4 regions of the Streptomyces sp. NPDC001027 genome follow, and region 1 is predicted to be linked to each of the others. Evidence: riboswitches for the same ligand, from Rfam matches in the RefSeq annotation. Region 1 holds a riboswitch; each other region holds the start of a gene.
The links. Region 1 has a riboswitch for cobalamin ahead of cobN (cobaltochelatase subunit CobN). Riboswitches for the same ligand answer to the same signal wherever they lie in the genome.
Positions count from the first base shown of each region.

Region 2: linked by a shared signal. The riboswitch ahead of ABT300_RS38735 (ribonucleoside-diphosphate reductase subunit alpha) and the one ahead of cobN (cobaltochelatase subunit CobN) in region 1 are both predicted to bind cobalamin.
Region 3: linked by a shared signal. The riboswitch ahead of ABT300_RS41040 (ABC transporter substrate-binding protein) and the one ahead of cobN (cobaltochelatase subunit CobN) in region 1 are both predicted to bind cobalamin.
Region 4: linked by a shared signal. The riboswitch ahead of ABT300_RS36265 (CbtB domain-containing protein) and the one ahead of cobN (cobaltochelatase subunit CobN) in region 1 are both predicted to bind cobalamin.

Region 1 covers NZ_JBEPBI010000346.1:57-5,814, forward strand. Annotated here, with positions in the region: partial or broken gene cobI (precorrin-2 C(20)-methyltransferase) at 1-441, opposite strand, end outside; gene ABT300_RS40125 (precorrin-8X methylmutase) at 438-1,109, opposite strand; gene cobG (precorrin-3B synthase) at 1,106-2,392, opposite strand; cobalamin riboswitch at 2,438-2,589, shown strand; gene cobN (cobaltochelatase subunit CobN) at 2,624-5,758, shown strand, end outside.
Region 2 covers NZ_JBEPBI010000303.1:1,100-7,003, reverse strand. Annotated here, with positions in the region: gene ABT300_RS38745 (NACHT domain-containing protein) at 1-2,433, opposite strand, end outside; gene ABT300_RS38740 (GNAT family N-acetyltransferase) at 2,576-3,082, shown strand; cobalamin riboswitch at 3,135-3,270, shown strand; gene ABT300_RS38735 (ribonucleoside-diphosphate reductase subunit alpha) at 3,396-5,780, shown strand; gene ABT300_RS38730 (ribonucleotide-diphosphate reductase subunit beta) at 5,780-5,904, shown strand, end outside.
Region 3 covers NZ_JBEPBI010000380.1:231-5,052, reverse strand. Annotated here, with positions in the region: partial or broken gene ABT300_RS41055 (histidine phosphatase family protein) at 1-134, opposite strand, end outside; gene ABT300_RS41050 (ABC transporter ATP-binding protein) at 228-1,109, opposite strand; gene ABT300_RS41045 (FecCD family ABC transporter permease) at 1,106-2,170, opposite strand; gene ABT300_RS41040 (ABC transporter substrate-binding protein) at 2,167-3,207, opposite strand; cobalamin riboswitch at 3,298-3,423, opposite strand; partial or broken gene ABT300_RS41035 (serine/threonine-protein kinase) at 3,806-4,822, shown strand, end outside.
Region 4 covers NZ_JBEPBI010000246.1:73-5,976, reverse strand. Annotated here, with positions in the region: gene ABT300_RS36280 (ATP-binding protein) at 25-462, shown strand; gene ABT300_RS36275 (PP2C family protein-serine/threonine phosphatase) at 509-1,837, opposite strand; gene ligA (NAD-dependent DNA ligase LigA) at 2,100-4,259, shown strand; cobalamin riboswitch at 4,419-4,579, shown strand; gene ABT300_RS36265 (CbtB domain-containing protein) at 4,610-4,831, shown strand; gene ABT300_RS36260 (CbtA family protein) at 4,852-5,610, shown strand; partial or broken gene ABT300_RS36255 (histidine phosphatase family protein) at 5,655-5,904, opposite strand, start outside.

The DNA of each region.
Region 1 (5,758 bases):
CGGGGCGCCCAGCCGGGCGGCGGCGGCGGACACCGACGTGACACCGGGGACGACCTCGGTCTCGTAGCGGTCGGCGAGCCGCTTGTGCATGTGCATGTAGGAGCCGTAGAACAGCGGATCGCCCTCGGCGAGCACCGCCACCGTGCGCCCCGCGTCGAGATGCGCGGCGAGCCGGGCGGCCGCCTCGGCGTAGAACTCGTCCATCGCGCCCTGGTAGCCGCCCGGGTGGTCGGTGGTCTCCGTGGTGACCGGGTAGACCAGCCGCTCCTCGACGTGATCGGCGCGCAGGTGCTTCGCCGCGATCGCGCGGGCGATGGACCGGCCGTGCCGGGCGCTGTGGTAGGCGATCACGTCCGCCTCGCCGATCACCTCGACGGCCCGCACGGTCATCAGGGACGGGTCGCCGGGGCCGAGCCCGACGCCGTACAGCTTGCCGCTCATTCTTCCTCGCTCGCGATCGCGTTGAGCGCGGCGGCCGCGATGGCGCTGCCGCCACGGCGCCCGCGCACCACCAGGTAGTCCAGGCCGTGCGTGTTCGCCGCCAGGGCGTCCTTGGACTCGGCCGCGCCGATGAACCCGACCGGCGCGCCGATCACGGCGGCGGGCCGCGGCGCGCCCTCCTCGATCATCTCCAGCAGCCGGAACAGGGCGGTGGGCGCGTTGCCGACGGCGACCACCGAGCCCTCGAGCCGGTCCCGCCACAGCTCCAGCGCGGCGGCGGTGCGCGTGGTGCCGAGCCGCGCGGCAAGGTCCGGCACGCTCGGGTCGGACAGCGTGCACAGCACGTCGTTCTCGGCGGGCAGCCTCCGTCGGGTGACGCCGCTGGCCACCATCTGCACATCGGTGAAGACGGGCGCGCCGGCCCGCAGCGCCTCGCGGGCGCGGGCGACGACGGACGGCGTGTACGCCAGGTCCCGTACGAGGTCGACCATCCCGCAGGCGTGGATCATCCGGACCGCGACCTGGCTGACGTCGGCGGGCAGTCCTTCGAGGTCGGACTCCGCGCGGATGGTGGCGAAGGACCGGCGGTAGATGACCGCACCGTCCTTCTCGTAGTCGTAGCTGCTCACGGTGTTCGTCTCGCTGCTCTCGATGGTGGTACGGCTCATGAGGTGATCGCCGCCAGGGCGGCGGCGAGGTGGTCGGGGTCGGTCATCGCTGCGGCGCCCGTCGGACGGCCCGACCGCACGGCGGTCAGCCGGTAGCCGCCGTCCGCGGAGGCGACCACGTCGATCCGGTCGCCGTGTGGGTGTCCGCAACGCCGTTCGCAGCCGGACCAGTACAGCGGGAGGGGGCAGGCGCCGGCCGCGTCGACAGTGTCGGCCGCGTCGGCCCGGACGTCGGCGTGGGATTTGCCACACCCGGGCCGCCCGACGCACGCGCCGACGCGCGGCCACGGCGAGTCCGGATCGGTGACGAGTCCGGCGGCGGCGAGCCGCGCGAGGGACTCGGCCCGCTGCCGAGGGTCCCGGCCCGGCGCGGGGACGACGACTCCGCGCCACGGGGTCAGCCGCAGCTCGGTCTCGGCGACCCGCGTCAACTCCCGCCACTGGCGGGCGGAGAGCCGCCCGAGGGGCACGTGCGCGGACAGGGCGTCGCCGACGACGCCGGGCGCGGGCCCCTGCGCGTCGGGGACGGGGGCGACCTCCGTCAGGGACGACCCGCCGATGCCTTCGGCGGCCAGGCGGCGGCGGACCCGCTCGGCCAGCACGCCCTCGGGCAGGGTGAGTTCGGCCACCCGCCAGACTCCGCCGCCGGACTCCCGGACGGCCCGCAGGAACGTCTCGGCCGCCAGCAGCGCCGCCCGTGGCGCGTCCCGCGCGGACACCCGCACCGCACCCGGAGCGAGCACCGCACCGTCGCCGGTCGCCCGCAGCGTCACGTCGGCGCCGAGCCCGGCCACGTCCCCGCGCCCGTCGTCCAGGGCGAACAGGAACCGGCCCGACAACTCCCGCGCCGGCCCGCTCGCGCACAGCGCCGCGTCGAGCTCCGACAGCCAGGGCCGGACATCGCGCAGGCCGCGTCCGTCGAGGCCGGACAGCGGCGAGGCGACGATGTTGCGCACCCGCTCGTGTCCGGGGGAGGGCAGCAGCCCGGCCGCCGCCAGCAGGTCGGCGAGCTCCGCGCCGCAGCCGTCCGCGAGGCCCCGCAGCTGCACGTTGCCGCGCGAGGTCAGATGGATCTCCCCGTCGCCCAGCCGCCCGGCCGCCTCGCCCAGCGCCTCGGCCTGACGGACGCTCAGCACCCCGCCCGGCACCCGGACCCGGGCCAGCGCCCCGTCGTCCGCCGCGTGCAGCCGCAAAGCCCCGGGGCAGGCGTCACCGCGGTCCCGTGAGACCGCTGTGGCCTGGGACGTTGGACGGAGGTCAGCCGAGGACATGGCGGCGAGCATACCCACGTCCACCTGGGAGGTATGCCTGTGCCCTCTTCCCCCGCCCCTTACTATGCTGGCGGTGGATCATCCGGTCCGCCATCGCCACGACGGCGACAGGGGAGGAAGCCCGGTGCGAATCCGGCGCGGTCCCGCCACTGTGAGCCCGGCCCTCAGAAGCCGGGTGAGTCAGGAACTCCCGCCGTCCGACACCGCCCGGGGCGCGGACACCCCGAGGAAGGCCGACGCCCCATGATCCTGCTGCTGTCGACGTCCGACACCGACCTGCTGAGCGCCCGAGCCGCCGCCGGCCCGGTCCCGTACTGCTTCGCCAACCCGGCCCGGCTCGTCCTCGACGACCTCCCCGCGCTCCTCGACGGCGCCGACCTCGTCGTCGTACGCCTCCTCGGCGGGGTGCGCGCCTGGCAGGACGGCCTCGACCTGCTGCTCGCCGACGGCCGCCCGGTCGTCGTCCTGACCGGTGAACAGGCCCCCGACGCCCAGCTGATGGCCGCCTCCACGGTCCCCGTCGGCATCGCCGCCGAGGCCCACGCCTATCTCGCCCACGGCGGCCCCGCCAACCTGGAGCAGCTCGCCCGGTTCCTCTCCGACACGGTCCTGCTCACCGGCCACGGCTTCGACGCCCCGGCGTCCGCCCCCACCTGGGGTCCGCTGGAGCGGCCGGCGCCGGCCGGCGCCCCCGGGGCCCCGACCGTCGCCGTGCTCTACTACCGGGCCCATCACATGAGCGGCAACACCGCCTTCGTGCACGCCCTGTGCGACGCCGTCGAGGCGTCCGGCGCCCGGCCGCTCCCGCTGTACGTCGCCTCCCTGCGCGCCCCCGAGCCGGAGCTGATCGAGGAACTGCGCGCCGCCGACGCCATCGTCACCACGGTGCTCGCCGCGGGCGGCACCCGCCCCGCCGACGCCTCGGCGGGCGGCGACGACGAGTCGTGGGACGCGGGCGCGCTGACCTCCCTGGACGTCCCGATCCTCCAGGCGCTGTGCCTGACCTCCTCGCGGACCGACTGGGAGACGAGCGACGAGGGCGTCTCCCCGCTGGACGCGGCAGGACAGATCGCCGTCCCGGAGTTCGACGGCCGGCTGATCACCGTCCCGTTCTCCTTCAAGGAGATCGACGCCGACGGCCTGCCCGCCTATGTCGCCGACCCGGAGCGGGCCGCCCGCGTCGCCGGCATCGCCGTACGCCACGCCCGGCTGCGCCATGTCCCGCCCGCCGACAAGCGTCTCGCGCTGGTGCTCTCCGCCTACCCCACCAAGCACTCCCGCATCGGCAACGCGGTCGGCCTGGACACCCCCGCCAGCGCGGTCGCCCTGCTGCGCCGGCTGCGCGAGGAGGGCTACGACTTCGGGACGGACGCCGAGGTGCCGGGGCTGGCCTCCGGCGACGGCGACGAGCTGATCCGGGCGCTCATCGAGGCGGGCGGCCACGACCAGGGCTGGCTCACCGAGGAGCAGTTGGCGCGCAACCCGGTGCGGATCCCGGCGGCCGACTACCGCCGCTGGTTCGCCGCCCTGCCCGAGGAGCTGCGCTCGGCCGTCGAGGAGCACTGGGGCCCGCCGCCCGGCGAGATGTTCGTCGACCGCAGCCGCAACCCGGAGGGCGACATCGTCCTCGCCGCGCTGCGCTTCGGCAACCTGCTGATCCTGATCCAGCCCCCGCGCGGCTTCGGCGAGAACCCGATCGCCATCTACCACGACCCGGACCTGCCGCCCTCGCACCACTACCTGGCCGCCTACCGCTGGATCGCCGCGCGGGCCGAGGACGGCGGCTTCGGCGCGGACGCGATGATCCACCTCGGCAAGCACGGCAACCTGGAGTGGCTGCCCGGCAAGAACGCCGGCCTGTCCGCCGCCTGCGGTCCCGACGCCGCCCTCGGCGACCTCCCCCTGGTCTACCCCTTCCTGGTCAACGACCCGGGCGAGGGCACCCAGGCCAAGCGCCGCGCGCACGCCACCCTCGTCGACCACCTCGTCCCGCCGATGGCCCGCGCCGACTCCTACGGCGACATCGCGCGGCTGGAGCAACTCCTCGACGAGTACGCCCAGATCTCCTCCATGGACCCGGCGAAGCTGCCGGCGATCCGCGCCCAGATCTGGACCCTCATCCAGGCCGCCAGGCTCGACCACGACCTCGGCCTCGCCGACCGCCCGGACGACGACGGCTTCGACGACTTCCTGCTGCACGTCGACGGCTGGCTCTGTGAGGTCAAGGACGCCCAGATCCGCGACGGCCTGCACGTCCTCGGCAACCCGCCGGCCGACGCCGACCGCGTCAACCTCGTCCTCGCGATCCTGCGCGCCCGCCAGATCTGGGGCGGCGCCACGGCCCTGCCCGGTCTGCGCGAGGCGCTCGGCCTCGACGAGTCGGCCGCGACCCGGGTCACCGCCGACGAGGCGGAGGCCAAGGCCCGCGCCCTGGTCGAGCGGATGGAGGAGCTGGGCTGGGACCCGGACTCCGTGCCCGACGAGCACGGCGAACAGGTCACCGCCATCCTGGAGTTCGCCGCCCGCGAGGTCGTCCCGCGCCTCGCCGCGACCACCGCCGAACTCCACCACGTCGTCCACGCACTGAACGGCGGATTCGTCCCGGCCGGCCCGTCCGGCTCCCCGCTGCGGGGCCTGGTCAACGTCCTGCCGACCGGCCGCAACTTCTACTCCGTGGACCCCAAGGCCGTCCCTTCCCGCCTCGCCTGGGAGACCGGGCAGGCCCTCGCCGACTCGCTCCTGGAGCGCTACCGCGCCGACAACGGCGAGTGGCCCACCTCCGTCGGCCTGTCGCTGTGGGGCACCAGCGCCATGCGCACGGCCGGCGACGACGTGGCCGAGGCCCTCGCGCTGCTCGGCGTCCGCCCCGTCTGGGACGACGCCTCGCGCCGGGTGACCGGTGTGGAGGCCGTCCCGTACGAGGAGCTGGGCCGCCCGCGCATCGACGTCACCCTGCGCATCTCGGGCTTCTTCCGGGACGCCTTCCCGCACACGATCGGCCTGCTGGACGACGCCGTCCGCCTCGCGGCCTCGCTCGACGAGCCGGCCGAGGTCAACCACGTGCGCGCGCACGTCGGCGCAGACCTGGCGGCGCACGGCGACGAACGCCGCGCCACCACCCGCATCTTCGGCTCCCGCCCGGGCACCTACGGCGCCGGTCTGCTCCAGCTCATCGACTCCCGCGACTGGCGCACCGACGCCGACCTCGCCGAGGTCTACACGGTGTGGGGCGGCTACGCCTACGGCCGCGAACTGGACGGCCGTCCGGCCCGCGAGGAGATGGAGACGGCCTACCGGCGGATCGCGGTCGCCGCGAAGAACACCGACACCCGCGAACACGACATCGCCGACTCCGACGACTACTTCCAGTACCACGGC
Region 2 (5,904 bases), on a different contig from region 1:
CTTGCGGTCCTCCTGGAGCCGCCCGACGTCCTCCTCGGGCGCGCCTCCCGGAGCCGCGCGGACCGCCCGTGCCCGTCCCATCCGCGCGGCCCATGTCTCGTACTCCCGTCTCTTCCAGGCCCTCAGCCTGTCGAGCCGGTCGTTGTACTCCTGGACGGGGTCGCTGTTCAGGCCGACCCGCTCGCGGATCACCGCGAACGCCGCGTTGCCGCCGGTGCCGAACTCCTGGGCGACGACCAGGCGGATGGAGTAGGAGGGCTCCCGGACGGCCAGTTGGAAGAGCTCCCAGTACAGCGGGGTGGTGTCGATCCGGTCGGAGACCGCCCGCAACGCGGCTCCCAGCTGTTTGAGGACCCTGTGCTTGGCGTCCCTCAGGGTGCGCCGGTCGCCCTTGATCCCGGGCCAGTGCCGGCGCACCGCCCGCACGATGTCGCCCAGGTGCCTCGGGTCGGCCTCGGCGCTCTCGATCTCCAGGGCGGCCGCATAGAGGTCCAGGGCCTTGGGGTCGTCGGTGCGCCGGCCCGCGGCGGCGCACAGCCGGGAGGCGAGCGGGCGGCCCCGCACGGGGGCGCGCCGGATCCGCTCCGCGATCTCCTTGCGCACCTCGGCCCGCACGCCGCGCCTGCGGTCCAAAGGGTCCGCCGCCCGCCGCCGGGACATCAGGACGAGTGCGATGAGCAGTTCACGGCTGGGTCCGGGCGGCTGCAGCGCCTGCTCCGTGAGGTCCCCGGCGCCCCGCTCCCCGAGGTGGCTCAGCACGCGACTGCCGAAGTAGGCCTGGACGATGCTGTGCGGGAAACGGACCCTGTGCTCGAGGCCCTCCACCAGTCTGAGCCTGCTCGCGTGGGCGGCGAAGCGGGCGAGGACGGCATGGCACTGGTCCATGTTGCCCTCGCGCAGCCGTCTGCGCTCCGGTTCGCCGAGACGCTCGCACAGCGTGTCCCAGATCTGTTGCCGGTCCCAGTCGGACAGCGTGTGGTCGCGCTTGCCGTACTGGTCGAAGCCGCGGCCGGCGAACAGGCGCTCGGCCCGGACCCGGGCGCGCCGGGCCGGGCCGGGGTGCAGGACGTCCGGGTCGAGCAGCTCCGCGAAGCCGACCTCCAGCGTGTCCTGGAGCAGTCCGACGCAGGCCAGCGCGCAGACCACTTCGAGGGTGTCGCGGCGTTCGTCGGGGGTCAGCGCGACGTCCTCACGCAGCTTCCCCTCGCACAGCCCCTCGGCCCACGTCTCCAGCAGCCAGAGCCGCAGGGCGGCGCGGTCGCGGCTGCGGGTGAGGACGCTCGGCGGGTCGTCCTCGGGGCGGTCGTGCTCCAGCAGTCCCCGCCGGTGGAGTTCGCGGGCGATCTGCAGGTAGACCGGCGACTCGGTCACCTCCGCCGTCTCGACGATCCAGTCCACCCGGCGCTCGTCGGTCTCCGGCACGTCCGCCTCGACGAAACGCAGCGCCGCCTCCTCGCTGAGCGGTTCGAGCACCACGATCGCGGCGGAGGTGGTCTCCAGCGGGCTGTGCGGCCGGGAGGCGATGACCAGGGGCAGCTTCTCCTCGCGGGCGCGCTCGATGGCCCGCCGGATGACGTTGTCCCGGTTCTGCTGCCGGCCGTCGTCGAGCAGGGCCTCCTCCAGGCCGTCGGCGAGGACGACCGGCTTGTCGTCGGCGAGGAGTTGCTGCCACACCCGGTCGGTCTTGCTGCGGGCCAGAACGCCCTTGGGCGCCTCCTGGGCGAACCGCTGCCTGGCCAGATGCTCGAAGTTGAGGTCGGCGCCGTCCGTCGCGTCGCGCAGCCTGATCGGCACCGGTACGGCGTTCTGGCGGGCCAGGAGTTCGGTGAGCCGGACGAGGACGGCGGTCTTCCCCGCGCCGACGCCGCCGACGAGCAGATACGGCCGCCGGGTGTCGCGCTCCCGCAGCCGCTCGGCGATGACCTGGGCGATGTCCTCCCGGCCGACGATCTCGCGGGTGTCGTATCCGGCGGTGGGCACCAGCCGGCGCGGATCGCGCAGCGCCTTGGTGAGGTAGCGCCGCTTGGTCCAGCGGTACCACCAGAACAGGAAGAGGGCGGCGGCGATCGAGGCGGCGAGGACCGGTCCGACGAACCGGGAGACGATCTCGAAGCCCTGGTTCTGCTGACGCCACTTCTCGAAGCCGGTCGTGTCGTGGGTGACGAGGATGAACACGCCCTCCCCCACCCAGGCGAGCACCGCGAGCACGGCGACCAGCCAGATCGCCCGGGTGACGTTGGCGTACGAGAGCCATCGGCGCCATTTCTTGGGGCGGGCGACGCCGCGACGGGCCTCCAGACGGATCGTCAGGGAGTGCCAGCGGCCGACGAGGCCGCGTCCGAAGCTGGTTCCCGCGCGCCGGAAGGGCAGGGTGGCCATCGGCGCGTCGCGCGGTCGCTCCTTGCCGGGCGGATGGCGGACGACCCTCGTCATGGCGTTCTCCTTGCGCGTTCCGGGACGGATTCCCCGGTACGGAGGACCCGCGGGGCAGAGGATCGACGCGGCGCCGACGGCTCCTTCCATGGAATCACTCCCGACGGCCTGCGCAACCCGGGCGTCCGGCAGACTCGGGGCCATGGACATCGCGATACGGCGGGCCGCGCCCGGCGAGTACCGGGCCCTCGGTGACATCACCGCGCAGGCCTATCTCCAGGACGGGCTCCTCGACTTCGGTGAGGAGGACGCGTATCTGCCGGTGCTGAAGGACGTCGCCGCGCGGGCGGCCGCCGCCGAGGTGCTGGTGGCCGTGGACGGCGACCGGCTCCTCGGCGGCGTCACCTTCGTGGCCGGTCCCGGCCCGGTCGCCGACATCGCGCGGCCCGGTGAGGCCGAGATCCGTGCGCTCGCGGTCGCGCACGCGGCCCGCGGCCGGGGCGCCGGCGAGGCGCTCGTGCGGGCCTGCCTGGAACGGGCGCGGGCCACGGAGGGCTGCACGGCCGTCGTCCTGTCGAGCCAGCGCAGCATGCACACCGCACACCGCATCTACGAACGTCTCGGCTTCGTCCGCACACCCGAGCGGGACTGGAATCCCGTGCCGCACCTGGACGACCTCACTCTCCTCACCTATGAGTTGACCCTCTGAAACCATCCCGACACAACATCTGGGGGTGGCGTGACGGGTGAACACAAGATGTATGCTCATGCTCGCTGTCGCTGCAGGGGAATCCGGTGCGAATCCGGAACTGTCCCGCAACGGTGTACTCGCGTGCATCCCTACCCGTATGGGCACGCCTGTTCAGTCCGAGGTCCTGTCGACAGCGCGCCCGGCCGTCCGGTCCGGGTGCCCTGACGTCCGGGCCTCGTGGAGTGGGCCGGTGGACGCGACGCCCCCGCGCGCTCGTGTGCTGCCCCCTGCCCTCCGCCAGGCCCCTTGCCGAGCGAGGGAGAGCCCCCACGTGACCATCGCGCCAGCCGAACCGGCCTCAGTCACCGAGCTGCAGACCGACGGTCCCGGTACCGCGTTGCTGCGGACCCTGACCGAGCTGACCGCCGACCTGCCCGACGCCGACCCCGGCCGGGTCGCGGCCGCCGCGCTGCGCGGCCGGTCTGCGCGGACTGCCTCCGAGATCACCGCGGAGCTGCGCGAGCTGGCCACGGAGGCGGCCGCGGGCCTGATCTCCGAGGACCCCGCCTACTCGAAGCTGGCGGCCCGCCTGCTGACGATCGGCATCGTCGAGGAGGCCGCCTCCCAGGGCGTCACGTCGTTCACCGAGTCGATCGCCGTCGGGCGCCGCGAGGGCCTGATCGCGGACCGCACCGCCGAGTTCGTGCGCGTGCACGCGGCCCGGCTCGACGCGCTGATCGACTCCGCCGCCGACGACCGCTTCGGCTACTTCGGACTGCGCACCCTGCACAGCCGCTACCTGCTGCGGCACCCGATCACCCGCAAGGTCGTCGAGACGCCCCAGCACTTCCTGCTGCGCGTCGCCGCCGGTCTGGCGGAGGACGACACGTCCCGCGCCCTGGACGAGGTCGCCGCGCTGTACCGGCTGATGAGCCGGCTGGACTACCTCCCGTCCTCGCCCACGCTCTTCAACTCCGGCACCCGGCACCCGCAGATGTCGTCCTGCTACCTCCTCGACTCCCCGCTGGACGAGCTGGACTCCATCTACGACCGCTACCACCAGGTGGCCCGGCTGTCGAAGCACGCCGGCGGCATCGGTCTGTCGTACTCCCGCATCCGCAGCCGGGGTTCGCTGATCCGCGGCACCAACGGGCACTCCAACGGCATCGTGCCGTTCCTCAAGACCCTGGACGCCTCGGTCGCCGCCGTGAACCAGGGCGGCCGGCGCAAGGGCGCGGCGGCGGTCTACCTGGAGACCTGGCACTCCGACATCGAGGAGTTCCTGGAGCTGCGGGACAACACCGGCGAGGACGCCCGGCGTACGCACAACCTGAACCTCGCGCACTGGATCCCGGACGAGTTCATGCGCCGGGTCAACGCCGACGAGCCGTGGTCGCTGTTCTCCCCGGCCGACGTGCCCGAGCTGGTCGATCTGTGGGGCGACGAGTTCGACGCGGCCTACCGCAGGGCCGAGGCCGCCGGTCTGGCCAAGAAGACCATCCAGGCCCGCGACCTGTACGGCCGCATGATGCGCACGCTCGCGCAGACCGGCAACGGCTGGATGACGTTCAAGGACGCGGCCAACCGCACCGCCAACCAGACGGCCGAGCCGGGCCATGTCGTGCACTCCTCCAATCTCTGCACGGAGATCCTGGAGGTCACGGACGACGGCGAGACCGCGGTGTGCAACCTGGGCTCGGTGAACCTGGGCGCGTTCGTCGACACGACGAACGGCGACATCGACTGGGAGCGGCTGGACGAGACGGTCCGCACCGCGGTCACGTTCCTGGACCGCGTCGTCGACGTCAACTTCTACCCGACCGAGCAGGCGGGCCGCTCCAACGCGCGCTGGCGTCCGGTCGGGCTGGGCGCGATGGGCCTCCAGGACGTCTTCTTCAAGCTGCGGCTGCCCTTCGACTCGCCCGAGGCCAAGGCGCTGTCCACCCGCATCGCCGAGCGCGTGATGCTCGCCGCCTACGAGGCCTCCGCGGACCTCGCCGAGCGGAGCGGCCCGCTGCCGGCCTGGGAGAAGACCCGCACGGCCAGGGGCGTGCTGCACCCGGACCACTACGGCGTCGAGTTCGCCTGGCCCGAGCGCTGGGCGGCGCTGCGCGAGCGGATCGCCTCGACGGGGCTGCGCAACTCCCTGCTGCTCGCCATCGCGCCCACCGCCACCATCGCCTCCATCGCGGGCGTGTACGAGTGCATCGAGCCGCAGGTGTCGAACCTGTTCAAGCGCGAGACGCTGTCCGGCGAGTTCCTCCAGGTCAACTCGTACCTGGTGCAGGAGCTCAAGGAGCTCGGCGTGTGGGACGCCCGCACTCGTGAGGCGCTGCGCGAGGCGAACGGCTCGGTGCAGGGCTTCGCGTGGATCCCGGCCGAGACGCGTGCCCTGTACCGCACGGCGTGGGAGATCCCGCAGCGCGGACTGATCGACATGGCCGCCGCCCGCACCCCGTACCTCGACCAGGCGCAGTCGCTGAACCTGTTCCTGGAGACGCCGACGATCGGCAAGCTCTCCTCGATGTACGCGTACGCGTGGAAGTCGGGTCTGAAGACGACGTACTACCTGCGCTCGCGCCCGGCCACCCGGATCGCCCGGGCCGCCCGGGCCCAGGCGCAGCCCGAGAACGCCATTCCCGTGCAGCAGGCCGCCGACCCCGACGCCGTCGCCTGCTCCCTGGAGAACCCCGAGTCCTGCGAGGCCTGCCAGTAATGACCACCGCACCTGAGAAGACCCAGCAGACCCAGACGACCGAGCAGACGGAGCAGACCGAGGGCTTCGAGAAGTCCGGGAAGAACCTGCTCGACCCGGGCTTCGAGCTGACCCTGCGCCCGAT
Region 3 (4,822 bases), on a different contig from region 1:
GCCGCGGGCAGCGATCCGGCCGCGGCGCGGGCGAGCGCCGCCCCGGCGGCGTCGATCGAGGCCCCGTCGTCGAAACGGGCCTGTCGCAGCGACGAACTCGTCGCGGGCGAGACGAACACGACACGGACGGTCACGGGGCGGCTCCTTCTGCTGCGGTCTCGAACATAGGGGTTGCTACGGCGCACAGGGCACGGCAGTGCGGGGGCGTGGCACCGCCGGCCCCCGCCCTAGCCGTCCTGCCGCACCTCGTCCTGCCGCACCTCGTCCTGCCGGACCTCGTCGTGTCGTTCTCCGTCGTGGCGCTCCCCCTTCGGCGCGGCGGGCAGGGCGCCCAGGAAGCGTATGTGCGGGCGGCCGTCGGGTCCGTCGCGGGTGAGGACGGCCCGCACCCCGTAGACGTCGGCGATCAGCGCCTCGGTGAGCACCTCCTGCGGTGTGCCGGCGGCCACCGCCCTGCCCTGCTTGAGGACGACGACCCGGTCGCAGTACATCGCGGCCAGGTTCAGATCGTGCAGCGCGACGACGCTCGTCAGCCCGAGTTCGGTGATCAGGTCCAGCAACGCGAGCTGGTGCTGGATGTCGAGGTGGTTCGTGGGCTCGTCCAGCAGCAGCTCCCGCGGCTGCTGGGCGAGCGCGCGGGCGATCTGGACGCGCTGGCGCTCCCCGCCGGAGAGGGTGTGCCACAGCCGGCCGGCCTTGTCGCCGAGGCCGGTCCGCTCCAGCGCGGAACGGACCGCGGCCTCGTCCTGCGCCGAGGCGGCGCCCCAGGCCCGGCGAAGCGGCACCCGGCCCAGCCGCACGACGTCCAGGACGCTCAACGCCACCTGTGTGTCGGCCTGTTGCTCGACGACGGCGACCCGCCGGGCGACCGCCCGCCGCCCGACCTGCGTCAGCGGACGGCCGTCGAGGGTGACCACGCCCGAGGCGGGGGCGAGGACGCCCGCGAGCAGCCGCAGCAGCGTGGACTTGCCGGAACCGTTCGGGCCGAGCAGACCGGTGACGGTTCCCGGGCGCAGCGCGAGACCGACTCCGTCGAGGATCAGCGAACCGCCCGCCGTGTAGGCGAGGCGGTCGCCGCGCAGGCCGGCGCCCTCGGCGGTCCCCGTCATCGCGCGCTCCTGGTCCGGTACAGCACGAGGACGAACGCCGGGACGCCGATCAGCGAGGTCACCACGCCCACCGGCACCTCCTGCGGGTCCAGGACGGTGCGGGCGAGGGTGTCCACCCACACCAGGAAGACCGCCCCCGCCAGGGCGGTGGCCGGCAGCAGCCGGGTGTGTCCGGGACCGGTCAGGGCCCGGGCCGCGTGCGGGAGCACGAGTCCGACGAAGCCGATCGCCCCCGCCGAACTGACCAGCGTGGCCGTCAGCAGGGCGGTGGCGCAGAGCAGGACCAGCCGGGTGCGGGCCACGTGCACGCCCAGCGACGCGGCCGCGTCCTGCCCGAACGCGAAGGCGTCCAGCGTCGTCGCGTACCCCGCGCACACCAGCAGCACCCCGACCAGCACCGCCCCGCCCGCCCCCACGTCCGCCCAGCCGGCCCCGCTGAGCGAGCCGAGCAGCCAGAACAGGACGCCGCGGGTGGTCTCGGCGTCGGCGCTCGTCATGACGACGAACGAGGTGAGCGCCGAGAACAACTGCATCGCCGCCACCCCGGCGAGCACCACCCGGTCCGTGGCGCCGCCCAGCGTGTGACTGAGCAGCAGCACCAGCGCGAAGGAGACCGCCGCACCGAGGAACGCGCCCCCGGACACCGACAGGGCCCCGCCGCCCGCGCCGAGCACGACCACCACGACCGCGCCGGTCGAGGCGCCGGAGGAGATCCCGAGGACGAACGGGTCGGCGAGCGGGTTGCGCAGCAGGGACTGCATCACCGCCCCGCACACGGCGAGCCCGGCTCCGCACACCGCGGCCAGCAGCGTGCGCGGCAGCCGCAGATTCCACACGATGCCGTCCCGCAACGGCGTCAACCCGGTTTCGGCGAGGCCGAGATGGGCGGCCACCGTGGACAACACGTCCCGGACCGCGATGTCGGCCGGACCGATGGTGATCGCCACGGCGACGGACGCGCACAGCAGCGCGAGCCCGGCCGCCCACAGCAGCACCTGGCGCAGCCCCCGCGCCGCCACCGCCGCAGGAGCGGCGGCGGCCGCCGGGCCGACGGCGGTCATCGCGCGAGGCCGTACGCGCGCAGTGCCGCCGCGACCTTCTCCACGCCCTCGACGGTGCGCACGGTCGGGTTCATCGCCTGCCCGGACAGCAGGACGTACCGCTTCTCGCGCACCGCGGTCATGTTCCGGGTGACCGGGTCGGACTCCAGGAACGCGATCTTCTTGGCCGCGGTCTCGGCCGTCTGCTGCCTGCGGGTCAGATCGCCGATCACGAGGACGTCCGGGTCGCGGTCGGCGACGGTCTCCCAGTTGACCTGCGGCCACTCCTGTTCGGTGTCGTCGAAGACGTTCTTCGCGCCGAGTTCGCGGGTGATGACGCCGGGGGCGCCGCAGCAGCCGGCCAGGTAGGGGGACTGGGAGTTGGCGAACCAGTAGAGGAGTGTGACGTTCTTGGCATCGAGTCCCGAAGCGGCCCTGGCCACCCGGGACTTGAGGTCGGCCACCAGTTCCTCGCCCCGTTTCTCGACGCCGAACACCCGGGCCAGGTCGCGTACTTCGCCGTAGACCGCCTCCATGGTCAGCGGCTTCGTGCGGACGCCGTCGCCGCCGCCGCTGTTGTCCTTGCCCGTGCAGTCGGAGGGGGAGAGATAGGTCGGGATCCCGAGCTTGTCGAACTGGGCACGCGTGGCCACTCCGCCCTTGCCGAGCGTGGAGGCGAACGAGGCGGCCACGAAGTCGGGTTCGGCGTCCAGGACCTTCTCGAAGGAAGGCGCGTCGTCGGCCAGCCGCCTCACCCGGGCATCGGCCTTCTCGAGGCTCCTGGGCAGCGGGTCGGTCCAGGTGGCGGTACCCGCCATCCGGTCCGCGAGCCCGAGGGAGAGCATGATCTCCGTCGTGCCCTGGTTGAGGGAGACCGCCCGCCGAGGGGGCGTGTCGATCCGGACCCGCTGTCCGCAGTTGTCGAGCGTGACCGGCCGGCCGGCCGCGTGGCTGTCGGCGGGACCGTCGGAGGAGGCGGCGGAGCCGCCGCAGCCGGTCGCCAGGAGGGCTCCTGCCAGGAACAGGACGGCAGGAGCGACGGGACGTGCGAACGGCACGGAGTTTCCTTCGGCGTCGAGGGCTCAAGCGCGAAGCCCGGTCGTACGGTGCGCTCCTCCGGCCGGTCTGCGACACCGGAGGCCGCCAGCAGGTCTTCGGACTCGGGGTCACCCGGGCGAGGCGCCTTCCCGGAGCGCATGCGCGTCCAGTGGCCGAAAGCCCCGCCCGTCGCCCTTACCGCTGCGCGTCAGCTCCGGATTCCCACCGGATTCCCTGACCCCCGCGCGCCCCGGGGGCGCGCACGAGTACGACTGGCCTCGGCAAGCTACCACAGGCGTCGAGGGCCCCGACGGGGGTGACCTTCGGCACATCGGAGGTCTTCGGCCCGGTATGTGCTTTCATCGTGCACTTGTTGCTCATCGCGCACTGTTCCCGCAGGGAAAGCACGTGTCACCCGATCTCTGACCGGACGTCATATGAACGCTGCGGAAGCGGAAGACGGCCAGGCACTTACTTCGAGGTGGGTGAACCCGCATGTGAGGACGTGCTCCCGCCCGCCGTTCCAGCGCCTAGTCTGTGGTCCGGACCCCACCGGGCCTTCCCCGCAGCCTGGGCGGGATCTCAGCCCGTCACCACCGAGAACAGGCGGCCGAGGGCATGCAGCCACTGCGTCCAGAAGACCCCGAGCAACTCGGGCCGTATCGGCTCCTGGCCCGGCTCGGTGCGGGCGGCATGGGCCGGGTCTATCTCGCGCGGTCGTGGGCCGGCCGCGTCGTCGCCGTCAAGGTGATCCGTCCGGAGATGGCGGACGACGACAACTTCCGCATCCGTTTCCGGCGGGAGGTGGCGGCCGCGGCGGCGGTCGGCGGCCCCTACACGGCGCACGTGGTGGACGCCGCTCCGGACGACGAGACGCCCTGGCTCGCCACCGACCATGTGCCCGGCCCCACCCTGGCCGAGGCGGTCGCCGCGCACGGGCCGCTGCCGGTGGAGACGGTGCTCGCACTGGGCGCGGGCGTGGCCGAGGCGTTGACCGCCGTGCACGCCGAAGGGCTCGTGCACCGTGACCTCAAACCGTCCAACGTGCTGCTCGCGGCGGACGGCCCGCGGGTCATCGACTTCGGCATCGTGCGCGCCCGCGACGGCTATGAACTCACCGGTTCCGGCACCCTGTTCGGCTCTCTCGACTACATGTGCCCGGAGCAGGCCACCGGCGATCCGATGGGCCCGGAGGGCGACGTCTTCTGCCTCGGGTCGGTGCTCGCGTTCGCCGCGTCCGGGCGCTCGCCGTTCGGCGGGGCGGTGGGCGCTGCGCTGCTCTACCAGGTGGCGCACGGATCGCCCGACCTGAGCCTGGTGCCCGAACCGCTGGACAAGATCATCAGCCTCTGTCACGCCAAGGACCCGGCCCTGAGGATCCACCCCGACCGGCTCTCCGCGGCCTGCGCTCCCGGCGGCGCCGAACAGGTGCTGACGGACGGCTGGCTGCCGGCGCCCGTCGCCGCCATGGTCGCCTCCCACCAGGCGGCCGTGCGGGAGCTGGACCGCCCCGTGCCGCCGGACCCGGTCTCGCGGCCCGGAGGCTTCGCGCCGCCGGCGCCGGCCGAGGAGCCCGTCGCCGGGCCGTCCGGACCTGCCGGGCACAGGGCCGCCCACCCGGCCGTCGAGCGGCCG
Region 4 (5,904 bases), on a different contig from region 1:
CGTCCCCCACGGAAGGCGACCACCGTGTCCCCCCACGCGACCTCCCCCCAGTTCTTAGACACTTGGAGCCCGGACCGGACCCACTGGCTCGAACTCCCGGCGCACCGCTCCAGCGTGTCGATCGCCCGCCGCTCCATGACGGCGTGGCTGACCGCGTGGCGGCTGCCGGGCGAGCTGTGCGCGGACGCCGTCCTGCTGGTCTCGGAACTGGCCACCAACGCCGTGCGGCACACGCTCGGCGCCCGGTTCCTGTGCGGGGTCGGCCTGGTCGCCGAGGGATGCCTGCGCCTGGAGGTGCACGACCACGACCGTACGGGCCGCGGCCTGCCGCGCTGCGAACCCGGCCCCGACGACGAGGGCGGCCGCGGCCTGCTCCTCGTGGAGCAGCTCTCCCAGTCCTGGGGCGTGGACCGGTCACGGCTCACCGGCGGCAACGCGGTGTGGGCGAATCTGGCTGACTGAGCGCCCCTCACGGGCGGGCGCGGGCGCTCCCGGCGGCGGCCCGGCGTCAGCGGCCCGCCGGCGTCAGCTCGGCGAGCAGCAGGGTGCGGTCGTCGGCTCCGGCCGTGCCGGACGCCGCGTGCAGGAGCCGTCGGCACAGGGACGGCAGCGCGTCCCGCGCGTCGCCTTCCACGGGTTCGACGGCCGCCGCGTCCACGGTGCGCGCGAGGCGGGTGATCTCGTGGTCGATGTCGGCGTCGCGGGTCTCGACCAGGCCGTCGCTGTAGAGGACCAGCAGGGCGGGCTCGGGCACGCTCAGCACGGTCTCCTCGTAACTGCCCGCGCCCAGTCCGAGGGGCAGCCCCGCCCCGGCCAGCGCGACGGGAGCCGTCCGGCCCCGCGGACCGCGCAGCAGCGGGGGAGGGTGGCCCGCCCCCACCAGGGTGCAGGTGTGCCGCCGGGCGTCCCACTCCGCGTAGATGCAGGTGGCGAAGGAGACGCCCGGCGAGTCCCCGGCGAGGGCGTCGAGCCGGCCGACGAGGTCGGCCGCGGATATGTCCAGTGCCGCCAGCGTCCGCGCGGCGGTGCGGAGTTGGATCATCGCGACGGCCGACTCGGGACCGTGTCCCATCGCGTCCCCGACGATCAGACTGACCCGGCCGCCGGGCCGCCTCAGCACATCGGACCAGTCGCCGCCGACGAGGTTGCCGTGCCCGGCCGGCAGACAGCCGTGGACGGCGCGGCAGCCTCCGAACTCCTCGGCGGCGCCGGACGGCAGGCTGTTGCGGATGGCGAGCGCGGTGCGCCGCTCACGCTCGTACCGGCGCGCGTTGTCCAGGGCGACGGCGGTCCGCGCGGCCAGCGCCTCCGCGGCGGTCACGTCCGCCGTGCAGAACGGCGGCCGTCCCGGTCCTCGCGTGCAGTTGACGAAGCCGATCGGTTGGTCCCGGAGCCGCAGCGGGAGCACCAGGAACGACGTCACGCGCAGCAGGTCGCCGGCGCGCGCGTCGTCGTCGCCCGGACCGACGAGCCGCCCGGACGTGTGCGGATCCACCGCGTCGAGCAGCCGCGCCCGCCCGTCGGCGAGGGCCCGGGCATAGGGCGTCCGGCGGGAGTGGGCGACCATCTCGCCGACCGGCAGCGCGGCCTCCCAGTCCGCCAGCGCGCCGGGCCCGACGCGCAGCGCCGTCCGGCGCACCTCGACGCGGGGCGCGTCCGTGCGCAGGCGGGCGTTCTCCTCGAGACGCCAGCGCTCCAGCAGGTACACGGAGGCCGCGTCGCAGAACCCGGGGGTCAGCGCGTGCACGAGATGGTCGGCGGTCAACCGCAGGTCGAGTTCCGTGCCGATGACGTCGGCGGCGGGTGAGAACGCCGACCGGCGGGGAGAGGGCAGCACGGCGGACGGGTCGGGAGTGGCGCTGCGCGGTTCGTTCCGCAGGGTCGTGCCTTTCCAGTGGGGATTCCGGCCGCGCGACGGGGTCCGGGGGAGCCGCCGCGCACCCTCGCTCACTATATGATGACGCGTCAAATCAACTGATCCAAAAGCCAGTTGTGAAGATCGCCGCCACCATGACGACGTACCGCGGGCAACCGGTCCGAGCCGCCCGGGGCGGCTTCGCCGGCGGCGCTCCAGGGCGTTGTCAGTGGTGGCGGGCAGGATGACCGGCATGACAACACGTGGTGCAGTGATCGGGGACGCCGCCGCCTACGCGCAGGCGGTCGAGGACGCGGTGAAGGCGTCGGCGGCGTACTACTCCGCCGGCACGTCGGGCCTGGACGACGACGACTACGACCGTCTGGTGCGGTCCATCGCGGCCTGGGAGGCCGAGCACCCGGAGCAGACGCGGGCCGACTCCCCGACGGGGAAGGTCGCCGGCGGGGCCGTGGTGGGCGACGTCCCGCACACGGCGGCGATGCTGAGCCTGGACAACGTGTTCTCGCCCGACGAGTTCACGGCCTGGACCGTCTCGCTGGCCAGACGCATCGGCCGCGAGGTCACCCGGTTCAGCGTGGAGCCCAAGCTCGACGGCCTGGCCATCGCGGCCCGCTACCGGCAGGGCCGGCTCACGCAGCTCGTCACCCGGGGCGACGGGACGGCCGGGGAGGACGTGTCGCACGCGATCGGCGCCGTGGAGGGCCTGCCGACCGAGCTGGCGCAGCCGGTCACGGTGGAGGTGCGCGGCGAAGTCCTGATGACGAACGCCCAGTTCGAGCACGCCAACGAAGTGCGCACCGCGCACGGCGGAGCGCCGTTCGCCAACCCCCGCAACGCCGCCGCGGGCACCCTGCGCGCCAGGGAACGCGCCTACACCGTCCCGATGACGTTCTTCGGCTACGGCCTGCTGCCCCTCGCCGACAGCGACCCGGCGTTCGCCGAGCGTCTGCGGGAGAGCGCGCACAGCGACCTCATGACCGAGGCCGCCGCGCTGGGCGTGAACACCACGGCCGCCACCGCCGTGCCCGGGGTCACCGCGACCACCGTCGAGGAGGTCCTGACCCGGGTCGAGGAGACGGCCGCACTGCGCGCGACGCTGCCGTTCGGGATCGACGGGATCGTCGTCAAGGCCGATCTGGCGGCCGACCAGGCGGCCGCCGGATCCGGCTCGCGGGCCCCGCGCTGGGCGATCGCCTTCAAGCTGCGGGCCGTGGAGAAGATCACCCGGCTGCTGGCGGTGGAGTGGAACGTGGGCCGCACCGGCGTCATCGCGCCGCGCGCCGTCCTGGAGCCGGTGGAGATCGAGGGCTCCACCATCACCTACGCCACCCTGCACAACCCCGCCGACATCACCCGCCGCGACCTGCGCCTCGGCGACCGGGTCATGGTCCACCGGGCCGGTGACGTCATCCCGCGCATCGAGGCGCCCGTAGCCCATCTGCGCACCGGCGAGGAACAGCCCATCCCCTTCCCCGAGACGTGTCCGCGGTGCGGCTCGGGCATCGACGCCAGCGAGCAGCGCTGGCGCTGCGAGAACGGCCGCGACTGCCATCTCGTCGCCTCCCTGTCCTACGCCGCCGGGCGCGACCAGCTCGACATCGAGGGCCTCGGCCGCACCCGGGTCGTCCAGCTGGTCGACGCCCGACTCGTCGGAGACCTCGCCGACCTGTTCACGCTCACCCGTGAGCAGCTGCTGGGCCTGGAGCGGATGGGGGAGACCAGCACCGACAACCTGCTGGCCGCGCTCGCCGCCGCGAGGGCGCAGCCGCTGTCGCGTGTGCTCTGCGCGCTCGGCGTCCGCGGCACCGGCCGTTCGATGTCGCGGCGCATCGCCCGGCACTTCGCCACCATGGACTGTCTCCGCGCCGCCGACGCCGACGCGATCCGGCAGGTCGAGGGCATCGGCGCCGAGAAGGCCCCCTCGATCGTCGCCGAACTCGCCGAACTGGCCCCGCTCATCGACAAACTCGTCGCGGCCGGGGTGAACATGACCGAGCCGGGCGCCACCCCGCCGGCGCCCCGGACGACCGAGGGCGCGGACGAGGGCGGAGGCGAGGGCGGAGGCGACGGCGCGGAGGGTGCGGAGGGCGCCGACGAGGCGGGCCGTCCGCTGGCCGGGATGACCGTGGTCGTCACCGGCGCGATGACCGGAGCCCTGGAGAAGCTGAGCCGCAATCAGATGAACGAGCTCATCGAACGGGCCGGCGGCCGCTCCTCCTCCAGCGTCTCCGGGAAGACCTCTCTCGTGGTGGCCGGGGAGGGCGCCGGATCAAAGCGCGCCAAGGCCGAGGCCCTCGGCGTCCGCCTCGCCGCCCCGGACGAGTTCGCCGCCCTGGTCGCAGGCCTCCTCACCCCGGACGCCGGCGCCCCGTCGTCGGTGTGACGGTCGTCCCGGCAGCCGTCCGCCGCCGCCCGGCGCCGGTCGGCCCGGCGATCAGCACCCGACCCGGCCGGCGATCAGCGCCGATCGGCGCCCGATCAGGGCGGTGATCCGCGCCACTTGGTCGCGGAGAGCGACGTCACGCCAGGTGGTGCGGTATTGGCCAGGCGCGCGACACGCGGTACCGTCGCTCTGATATCGACGACGTCAGCACGGAAGCCGGTGGAAATCCGGCACGGTCGCGCCACTGTGAACGGTGGGCTCCTCCTCGGGAGCGCATCGAGAGTCAGACCCGGAGCCGTCGTCCTGTGCACCACCGAGATGGGACGCGAACTCCCAGAGGAGGCCCTGCCATGGCGCAGCATGTCGCCCAGCCGACCCCCACCACCCCTGTGGTCCCCGCCAAGTTGCCGCTGAAGGACATCGCCCCCTGGGCCGTCTTCTTCGGCGTCCTGATGCTGGTCCTGCTGTACTTCGTCGGCGCCGAACAGGGCGCCACCTCCGTCGTCTCCGGCGAGGGAGTCCACGAGTGGGTGCACGACGCACGCCACCTTCTCGGCTTCCCCTGCCACTGACGAGGGACGCCGCACACTCGATGAACTCCGCAACGGTAAGAAACCTGCTCGTCCGCGGCATGCTCGCCGGCCTCGCGGCCGGCGTGCTCGCCCTGGTCGTCGCCTACTTCCTCGGCGAGCCGAACGTCGACAGCGCGATCGGCTTCGAGGAGTCCCACGCCCCCGCGCACGAGCACGAGGTCGAACTCGTCTCCCGCAGCCTCCAGTCCACCGCGGGCCTCGCCACCGGCGTCCTGGTGTACGGGGTGGCCCTCGGGGGCATCGCCGCCCTCGCCTACTGCTTCGCGCTGGGCCGCGTCGGCCGCTTCACCCCCCGGGCCACGGCGCTCCTGCTCTCGGGGGCGGCCCTGCTCACCGTGTACGTCGTCCCGTTCCTCAAGTACCCGGCCAATCCGCCCGCGGTCGGTGACCACGACACCATCGCCAAGCGGACCACCCTGTACTTCCTGATGATGGTGCTCGGCGTGCTCCTCGCGGTCGCCGCCGTGATCGCCGGCAGGCGGCTCGCACCGCGACTGGGCGCCTGGTACGCCACGGTCGTCGCCGTCCTCGGCTTCACCGTCGTGATCGGGCTGGCCTACGCGTTCCTGCCCTCCGTCAACGAGGTGCCGACGGACTTCCCGGCGGCCCTGCTGTGGCGGTTCCGGCTCTCCTCGCTCGCCCTGCAGATCACGATGTGGGCGGGCTTCGGCCTCGTCTTCGGGGAACTGGCCGAACGGCTGCTGAACCCGAAGCCCGCCGCGATCCCCGCGGGGACGGCGGTGACCGCCTCGCGGTAGCCGCGGGCTCCGTCCCGGAGACCGACGATCGGGCGGACGCGACCTCAGGCCGTCTCCGCCCGATCCAGCGGGAGCCCCAGCCGCAGGTTCCAGCGGCCGCCGCGCCCGCTGACGGAGGTCGCCGTCAGCGGCGGCACGTCCAGCCGCCAGAACGCCGTCGCGGGCGCCCCCAGCACCTGCACCGCCGCGGCCCGTACGACCTCCGGCTCCACGACGGCCAGGACGCGTCCCTCGCCGTCCGCGGCCGTCTCCAGCCAACCGGCCACCCGTGCGCACAGATCCCGCACGGACTCC